DNA from 2 places in the Neorhizobium galegae bv. orientalis str. HAMBI 540 genome. Region 1 is predicted to be linked to the other one. Evidence: riboswitches for the same ligand, from Rfam matches in the RefSeq annotation. Region 1 holds a riboswitch; the other holds the start of a gene.
What was found. A riboswitch is a leader RNA that binds a small molecule or an ion and turns the genes downstream of it on or off. The one in region 1 is predicted to bind S-adenosylmethionine.

Region 1 (4,532 bases):
TCGCTGACGCTCGCCTGCACCGTGCCCTGCGGCCCCTTGTGACCGCGGTAATTGCCGCGCATCGTGTGAAGCTCGCCGAGGCGGCGCATGTTGCGCTTGCGGCGGGCCGTCACGCCGTAGCGCAGCCAGTGCTCCTCGCGCTCGATCGCCTTGCCGAGCTTGTGCTGTTCCAGCTCTTCCGCCTCCAGCACCTCGTCGCGCCAGGCTTCGAAATCGCCGAAACCGCGGTTCAGGCGTCGCGAGGTGCCGCGATCGAGCCAGACCGTGGCATTCGAGACTTTTTCGAGGAAGCGACGGTCATGCGAGATCACCACCAGCGCGCTTCTCGTCTTGCGCAGCTCCTCTTCCAGCCATTCGATGGTCGGCAGGTCGAGATGGTTGGTCGGCTCGTCGAGCATCAGGATGTCCGGCTCGGGCGCCATGACGCGGGCCAGTGCTGCGCGTCGGGATTCTCCGCCGGAGAGCGTGTTCGGGTGTTCCTGGCCGGTGAGGCCCAGATGTTCGAGCAGGTAAGTGACGCGGTAGGGATCGTCGCCCGGGCCAAGGCCCGCTTCGGCGTAGGCCTGCACCGTCGAATAATCGGCGAAATCCGGCGCCTGTTCGAGATAGCGGATGGTCGAGGAGGGATGGCGGAACACCTCGCCCGATTGGGGCTCGACCATGCCGGCGGCGATCTTCATCAGCGTCGATTTGCCGGAACCGTTGCGGCCGACGAGGCAGATCCGGTCGCCCGGCTCCACCTGCATGCCGGCACCGGCGAGAAGCGGCGCGCCGCCGAAGCTCAGGAAAATATCGTCAAGTTTCAGAATTGGGGGCGCCAACAGTCAGGCTCCTGTAAAGTCGTGGGGGCGGGCAAGGATCATGGCCTTGCCCTTCCTCAAATGGAAATCCACCTGGCCTTCCGCAACGTTCGAGACGGTGCGCGAGGAGCCGAAGGGGAGTGAGAAGTTGTCGAGCGGATAACGTGCGCCGATGATATCGAGCCCTTCCAGGTCGGAAAAACCGATGACCGAAAACAGCGAACCCTTCGGCAGGTCGAGCGTCCTTGCGCCCGGCAGCAGCGGCAAGGCTTCCTCGTCGCCTGACGTCAGCAGGATATCGAGGCCGCGTTCGGCAAGGCCCATGGCGTGAAAGAGGTGCTGGAGCGCATGGTCGCTGCGCTCGCCGCCGAGTGCGCCGACGAAGATCAGTCTTGTGGCACCGCGGTCGGTCGCTTCCGAGGTTGCGATCTCGCCGTCGGTTTCGGACTTGGCGGGCGGGTAGGTCTGTCGCTCGACGTCCGGGAACTGCGCTATCAGCGCGGCATCCGAGGAGTCGAAATCGCCGACCCAGAGTTCCGGCTTCACGCCGAGCGCCACCGCATGGCGCATGCCGCTGTCGGCCGCGATGAAGCGGCTGCCGTCGATCGCGTCCCGCAGGCGGTCGGTGACGGTGAGACTGCCGCCGAGCAGAATGGTGAAGGTCGAATGGGTCATGTGCATTGCCCATAGCGCAAAGCCGATGGAAAGGGAAAGCTGTTGCACCGCCGCGGGTGAGCTTTTAGTTTGCGGCGCGTTTACCGATCAGGATCACGAGATGCAGTTTCAGGGTACAGCTGACTATATTGCCGACAAGGATCTGATGGTGGCGGTCAATGCTGCGATCCGGCTCGAACGTCCGCTGCTGGTGAAAGGCGAGCCCGGCACCGGCAAGACCGAGCTTGCGCGGCAGGTGGCCGCCGCCCTCGGGCTCGATCTGATCGAGTGGAACATCAAGTCCACCACCAAGGCGCAGCAGGGGCTCTACGAATACGACGCCGTCTCGCGGCTGCGCGACAGCCAACTCGGCGACGAACGCGTCCACGACGTGGCCAACTATATCCGCCGCGGCAAGCTATGGCAGGCGTTTGCCTCCGACAGGAAGCTCGTCCTGCTGATCGACGAGATCGACAAGGCGGATATCGAGTTCCCGAACGACCTGCTGCAGGAGCTCGACCGCATGGAATTCCATGTCTACGAGACCGGTGAAATGGTGTGCGCCAAGGTCCGGCCGATTGTCATCATCACCTCCAACAACGAGAAGGAACTGCCGGACGCCTTCCTGCGCCGCTGTTTCTTCCATTATATCCGCTTCCCGGACGTCGATACGCTCGCCCGCATCGTCGAGGTCCATTACCCCGGCATCAAGCAGGCGCTGGTGCGCAATGCGCTCACCCAATTCTACGAGATCCGCGAGATGCCGGGGCTGAAGAAAAAGCCCTCGACCTCCGAAGCGCTCGACTGGATCCGGCTGCTGGTCTCGGACGATGTCGACCCATCGGATCTGCGCGGCGACGCCCGGAACGCGCTGCCGAAGTTGCATGGCGCTCTCCTCAAGAACGAGCAGGACGTGCATCTCTTCGAGCGAATGGCCTTCATGGCGCGGCGGGAGCGGTAAGCGGAAGATTTTGCTCCCATTGACGGGGCCTGTAGCAAGGCGTATTTGAACTCTCGAGAATTCGTGGTGATTTGGCCGGCCGGCTTGCAGCCACGTTAAAAAAGTCGCTAAAGGGCCGCGAGAAGATGTCTTCCCACGGACCGGTCGCGATTTATTTTGCCGCCGGTTTTATTTTTGTTGGGTTGAGACATGCCGATCAAGATTCCCGATACGCTGCCCGCATACAGCACCCTCGTTTCCGAGGGCGTCCGGGTGATGACCGAAACCATGGCGGTGCGGCAGGACATTCGTCCGCTGCAGATCGGGCTGCTCAACCTCATGCCGAACAAGATCAAGACCGAGCTGCAGATGGCGCGCCTCGTCGGCGCCTCGCCGCTGCAGGTCGAATTCTCGCTGATCCGCGTCGGCGGCCACAAGGCGAAGAACACGTCGGAGGATCATCTCCTTTCCTTCTATGAAACTTGGGAAGAGGTGAAGCACCGCAAGTTCGACGGTTTCATCATTACTGGCGCACCGATCGAGACACTTCCCTTCGAGGACGTCACCTATTGGGACGAGATGAGACAAATCCTCGACTGGACCGCGACCAACGTGCATTCGACCATGAATGTCTGCTGGGGCGCGATGGCGGCGATCTACCATTTCCATGGCGTGCCGAAATACGAGCTCAAGGAAAAGGCGTTCGGCGTCTATCGCCATCGCAACCTCGTGCCGTCCTCGATCTATCTCAACGGCTTTTCGGACGATTTCCAGGTGCCGGTATCGCGCTGGACGGAAGTCCGCCGCGCCGATATCGAGAAGAACCCGAACCTCGAAATCCTGATGGAATCCGAGGAAATGGGTATCTGCCTGGTGCACGAGAAGGCCGGCAAGCGGCTCTACATGTTCAACCATGTGGAATACGACTCCACCTCGCTGGCCGACGAATATTTCCGGGACGTCAATGCCGGCGTACCGATCAAGATGCCGCATAACTACTTCCCGCATAACGACGACACGCTGACGCCCTTGAACCGTTGGCGCAGCCATGCACATCTTCTGTTCGGCAACTGGATCAACGAGATCTACCAGACGACCCCTTATGATCCGGAGAAGATCGGTACCGAATAGGTTTTCGACGCGATGTTCATTCCCTTCTTCCTTCACCTCAAAGAAGCGAAGATCCCGGTAACACTCCGGGAATTCCTCGACCTTCTGGAAGGGGTGGAAGAAGGGATCGCGGATTTCGACGTGGAGGCCTTCTATTTCCTCGCCCGCACGGCGCTGGTGAAGGACGAGCGGCATATCGACAAGTTCGACCGGGTCTTTTCGTCCTATTTCCGCGGGCTCGAAATGGTCTCCGGGGAGCCTGGCCTGGACGCCGCCAATATCCCTGAGGAATGGCTGCGCAAGCTCACAGAAAAGCATCTGAGCGACGAAGAGAAGAAGCTCGTCGAGTCGCTCGGCGGGTTCGAGAAGCTGATGGAGACCCTGCGCCAGCGGCTCGAGGAGCAGAGGGGTCGGCATCAGGGCGGCTCGAAATGGATCGGCACTGGCGGCATGTCACCTTTCGGCGCTTATGGCTATAATCCGGAAGGCGTGCGGATCGGCCAGGACCAGTCCCGTCACCGCCGGGCGGTAAAAGTCTGGGACAAGCGCGAGTTCGCCGATTTCGATGACAAGGTGGAGCTCGGCACCCGCAACATCAAGCTTGCGCTGAAGCGGCTGCGCCGCTGGGTGCGGGAAGGGGCGATCGAGGAGTTCGATCTGCCGGGCACGATCCGCTCTACTGCCGAGCATGGTTATCTCGACGTCCAGACCCGGCCGGAACGACGCAACGCGGTGAAGCTGCTGATGTTCTTCGATGTCGGAGGGTCGATGGACGACCATATCCGGGTGGTCGAAGAGCTGTTCTCGGCAGCCCGCGCCGAGTTCAAGCATATGGAGCATTTCTACTTCCACAACTGCCTCTATGAAGGCGTGTGGCGAGAGAACCGCCGCCGGGCCGACCGGACGCCGACGCTCGACCTCATCCGCAGTTATGGCGCCGACTACAAGGTGATCTTCGTCGGGGATGCCTCGATGAGCCCCTATGAGATCACCCATACGGGCGGTTCGGTGGAGCATTGGAACCAGGA
Region 2 (4,532 bases), 920 kb from region 1:
GGAGGTCTTCGACGAGCGTCGCCAGGCATTCCTGGTATTGCAGTTGCGGCCGGTGGAGTTGAGGGTCGACATGGCGGAAGCCGGCGGCCAGATGCGCCGCCTGCGCGAAAAGTGCGTCTATGCCGTCGGCCATGGACTGCGTCCCCGTGTCATCGCGACTGTGATGGCGGCTTGTAATGCATGCTGTTGGGATCGGAGCTCCCTGCGCCAACTTACCACGCGATGGTCAATTCCGCTAACCTGGCCGTCCATCATCAAGCGACGGGAAATCGCTGATAGTCTACAGGCCGGACAAAGGGGAAAATGGAGCGGGTGAAGGGAATCGAACCCTCGTATTCAGCTTGGGAAGCTGCTGCTCTACCATTGAGCTACACCCGCGTCAGGTTTCAGACTTCCAACAGACGGCCTCGCCTGTCAAGCCGGAGGTGGGGTCAGGCGCGAAAATGCTTGGACAGTTTGAGGCCCTGGGCCTGGTAGTTGGAGCCGAGGCCCGTGCCGTACATGCCTTCGGGCTTGTCCATCATGTGTTCGTAGACTAGGCGGCCGACGATCTGGCCGTCTTCGAGGATGAAGGGCACTTCGTGGCTGCGCACTTCGAGCACCGCCCGGCTGCCCCGTCCCCCTGCCGCCTCGTGGCCGAAGCCCGGATCGAAGAAACCGGCATAGTGGACGCGGAACTCGCCGACCAGCGGATCGAAGGGCGTCATCTCAGCGGCATAGAGCGGCGGCACGTGCACCGCCTCGCGCGAGACGAGGATATAAAATTCATCCGGATCGAGGATCAGTTCGTTGCGGCCGCGGCTGTAAAGCGGTTCCCAGAAATCGAAGATGTCGTGCTGGGCCTTCTTGTCGACGTCGACGACGGCCGTGTGGTGTTTGCCGCGATAACCGATCAGGCCGACGCTGTCGCCGGAAAGGTCGATCGACAGGGCGATGCCGCCGCCCGAGACATTTGGCTTGGCGGATGCGACCAGGGTTTCGTCGTTGTGGAGTTGCAGAAGGTCCGGCTCACTCAGCAGCGCATTGCCGACCCGGAAGCGGATCTGCGACAGACGCGAACCGCGGCGCACCACGATCGGGAACGTACGGGGCGAGATTTCGAGATAGAGCGGCCCGGAATAACCGGTCGGGATCTTGTCGAACTCCTGGGCGTAATCGGTGATGACGCGGGTAAAGATGTCGAGCCTGCCGGTGGAGCTTTTCGGATTGGCGGAGGCAGACATATTGGCCGGCAGATCGAGCCGTTCCATCAGCGGCACGATGTAGACGCAGCCGGTTTCCAGCACGGCGGCGTCGGAAAGATCGATAACGTGCAGCTTGAGGCGATCGAGCTTATCGGAGACCAGGCTCGTCGGGCCCGGCATGAAGCTGGCGCGGACGCGAAAAGCCTTGGCACCCAAGCGCAGGTCCAGGCTTGCCGGCTGGATCTGGTCCCGGTCCAGCTCACGTTCGGAAATCAGCCGTCCACTGTCGAAAAGCGCCGCGATCGCGCGGTCCGCCAAAATTCCCGTTTCGCGAGCCATCATGTCTCTCTCAAGTTTTCGAGGCGACAAAACCAAATGCGAGCCATTGACGCAAGCGGGACGCGGCGCTATGCCAATCTTATCCCGTGGTGATTTGGCCGGTCGGCTTGCAGCCACGTTAAATAAGTGGCTAAAAAGACCGGGTGCGAAACCGGTCTGCTTATGCGACCGGTTTTTTTGTTCTGAATGGGGAACACGCATGACTAAGAATTGGCGCCCGGCAACTCAACTCGTACACGGCGGCACGCTGCGCTCGCAATATGGCGAAACGTCGGAAGCGATCTTCCTGACACAGGGTTTCGTCTATGACACGTCTGAAGCAGCGGAAGCGCGCTTCAAGGGCGAGACCGACGGCTTCATCTACGCGCGCTACGGCAGCCCAACCAACGACATGTTCGAGAAGCGCATGTGCATGCTGGAAGGCGCCGAAGACGCCCGCGCCACAGCGTCCGGCATGGCTGCCGTTACCGCCGCGATCCTTTGCCAGCTGAAGGCCGGCGACCATATCGTCGCTGCCCGTGCCCTGTTCGGCTCCTGCCGCTGGGTGGTCGAGACGCTCGCTCCGAAATACGGCATCGAATGCACGCTGGTCGACGGGCGCTTCCTGGAAAACTGGGAAAAGGCGATCACCCCGAAGACCAAGGTGTTCTTCCTGGAGAGCCCGACCAACCCGACGCTCGAAGTGGTCGATATCGCCGGCGTCGCCAAGCTCGCCAACCAGATCGGCGCCAAGGTCGTCGTCGACAACGTGTTTGCGACCCCGCTCTACCAGAAGCCGTTGGAACTCGGCGCGCATATCGTCGTCTATTCGGCCACCAAGCATATCGACGGCCAAGGCCGCTGCCTCGGCGGCGTCGTGCTATCCGACAAGGCCTGGATCGACGAGAACCTGCACGACTATTTCCGTCATACGGGCCCGGCCATGTCGCCGTTCAATGCCTGGACGCTGCTGAAGGGCATCGAAACCCTGCCGCTGCGCGTCAAGCAGCAGACCGAGAGCGCCTCGAAGATCGCCGACTTCCTCGCCGACCAAAAGCAGGTCGCAAAGGTCATCTATCCGGGCCGCAAGGACCATCCGCAGGCCGATATCATCGCCCGGCAGATGAAGGCCGGCTCGACGCTCGTCTGCTTCGAGCTGAAGGGCGGCAAGGACGCGGCCTTCAAGCTGCAGAACGCGCTGGAGATCGTCAGGATTTCCAACAATCTCGGCGATTCCAAGAGCCTGATCACCCATCCGGCGACGACGACCCATAAGAACCTGACGGACGAGGCCCGTGCCGAACTCGGCATTTCGCCCGGCACCGTGCGTCTGTCGGCCGGCATCGAGGATACCGACGACCTGATCGAGGATTTCGCTCGGGCGCTTTCAAAGGCCGGCATGTAAGCCTTGGCTTTCCGGGGTGGTGGATCGACCAGAAATTCACCATCCCGGTTATCCTTAACTTCAACTAATGCCCATACTCGGTTGTTCAAACCGCGAGAATTCTTGACGTTGCGGCGCCTCTGTACAATATCGAACCAAGTTAGATTTGTTGAGGTGTCGCATGTATCGCGCCCGGACAAGAGATATCGATGTCGCCGTCGAGCCCTATTATCTGGAGGAGCAATCCAATCCGGAAGAGAGCCGTTATGTCTGGGGCTATCGCATCGTCATCGAAAATCATTCGTCGCTCACCGTGCAGCTCGTGCATCGCTACTGGAACATTACCGACCAGAACGGCATCGTCGACGAAGTGGACGGGCCTGGTGTCATCGGTGAACAGCCGCGGCTGAAGCCCGGCGACAGCTACGAATATTCTTCGGGCTGTCCGCTCGACACCCCATCCGGCCTGATGTTCGGCCACTACGACATGCAGACAGACGACGGCGAAACCTTCGAGGTGACGATCCCGGCTTTCTCGCTGGATTCACCAGGCCTGATGCGCGTCCTCAACTAGACCGCGCCACCGACGACAACCTACAGGTTATGGGTGGCGGCGGTTTTTCTATTTGTTACCCCTTTCCTCCTGCGGCATCTTGGCTCCGTCAAACGGTCTTTGGGAGGAGTACTTGATGACACGATCCACTTCGCCGGTCATTCTGCTGGTGTCCTGCGCGTTAATGACGCTTACGGCCTTTACGCCAGGGCTCGCACAAAACAAAAGCAGTTTCATCGATCAGAAGGACAGGCCGGATTTCGCTTCCGCCACCGTCTCGCCGCAGATCGCCTGCGGCATGCTGAACAGCCAATCCTTTGCCGAGGTCGCGACGCTGAAAGCCACGCATGTCGCGAGCGTCGGCAACGTGCCAGGTCATTGCCAGGTGACGGGCTATATCCGGCCGCAGGTCCGTTTCGAAATCACCCTTCCGGACAACTGGAACCGCCGGCTCTACATGTTCGGCAATGGCGGGTATGCCGGCGAAGACCTTGCCGCGGCGTCGCGGATCGCCACCCGCAATGCGGCACTTACGAAAGGCTTTCTCACCGTCCAGCAGAACACCGGCCATGATGCGGTCACCTACAAGCTCGGGGATTTTGCACAAGACCTTGGCCTCTTGATCGACTACGGCTCACGCGCGGTGCATCTGACGGTCGACACGGCCAAGACGATCGCCGCGCGCTATTACGACCGGCATCCCTCCTTCTCCTACTGGGACGGCTGCTCGACCGGTGGACGCCAAGGGCTGATGGCGGCGCAACGGTATCCGGCCGATTTCGATGGCATCCTCGCCGGAGCGCCAGTCCTCGATCTCACCAATACGCAGATCTGGGGCGTCTGGAATGCACGAGCGCTCCTCAAGGCTCCGATCAGCCGGGCCCAGCTTCCGGTGCTCGCCAAGGCGGTGATGGACAAATGCGATGCGATCGACGGTGCCAAGGATGGGCTGATCGCCGATCCGCGCCAATGCAATTTTGATCCGGCCAAGGACCTGAAGATCTGCGAGGCCGGCGGTTCTGACTGCTTCACGCCTGCGCAGGTGGACACGCTGAAGACGCTGGCGGGCGGAGTGAAGATCAAGGGAGAGACG

Region 2: it holds a riboswitch for S-adenosylmethionine, as region 1 does, so the genes downstream of both, RG540_RS00610 (O-succinylhomoserine sulfhydrylase) here and metA (homoserine O-acetyltransferase MetA) in region 1, are expected to answer to the same signal.

The regions. Positions count from the first base shown of each region.
Region 1 covers NZ_HG938353.1:3,841,719-3,846,250, reverse strand. The annotation lists gene RG540_RS18720 (ABC-F family ATP-binding cassette domain-containing protein) at 1-821, opposite strand, end outside; gene RG540_RS18715 (thiamine diphosphokinase) at 825-1,481, opposite strand; gene RG540_RS18710 (AAA family ATPase) at 1,576-2,415, shown strand; SAM riboswitch at 2,469-2,546, shown strand; gene metA (homoserine O-acetyltransferase MetA) at 2,605-3,525, shown strand; gene RG540_RS18700 (vWA domain-containing protein) at 3,538-4,532, shown strand, end outside.
Region 2 covers NZ_HG938353.1:118,477-123,008, reverse strand. The annotation lists gene RG540_RS00625 (pyridoxal phosphate-dependent decarboxylase family protein) at 1-133, opposite strand, end outside; tRNA gene RG540_RS00620 (tRNA-Gly) at 305-378, opposite strand; gene RG540_RS00615 (2'-deoxycytidine 5'-triphosphate deaminase) at 432-1,526, opposite strand; SAM riboswitch at 1,600-1,678, shown strand; gene RG540_RS00610 (O-succinylhomoserine sulfhydrylase) at 1,723-2,907, shown strand; gene apaG (Co2+/Mg2+ efflux protein ApaG) at 3,068-3,460, shown strand; gene RG540_RS00600 (tannase/feruloyl esterase family alpha/beta hydrolase) at 3,576-4,532, shown strand, end outside.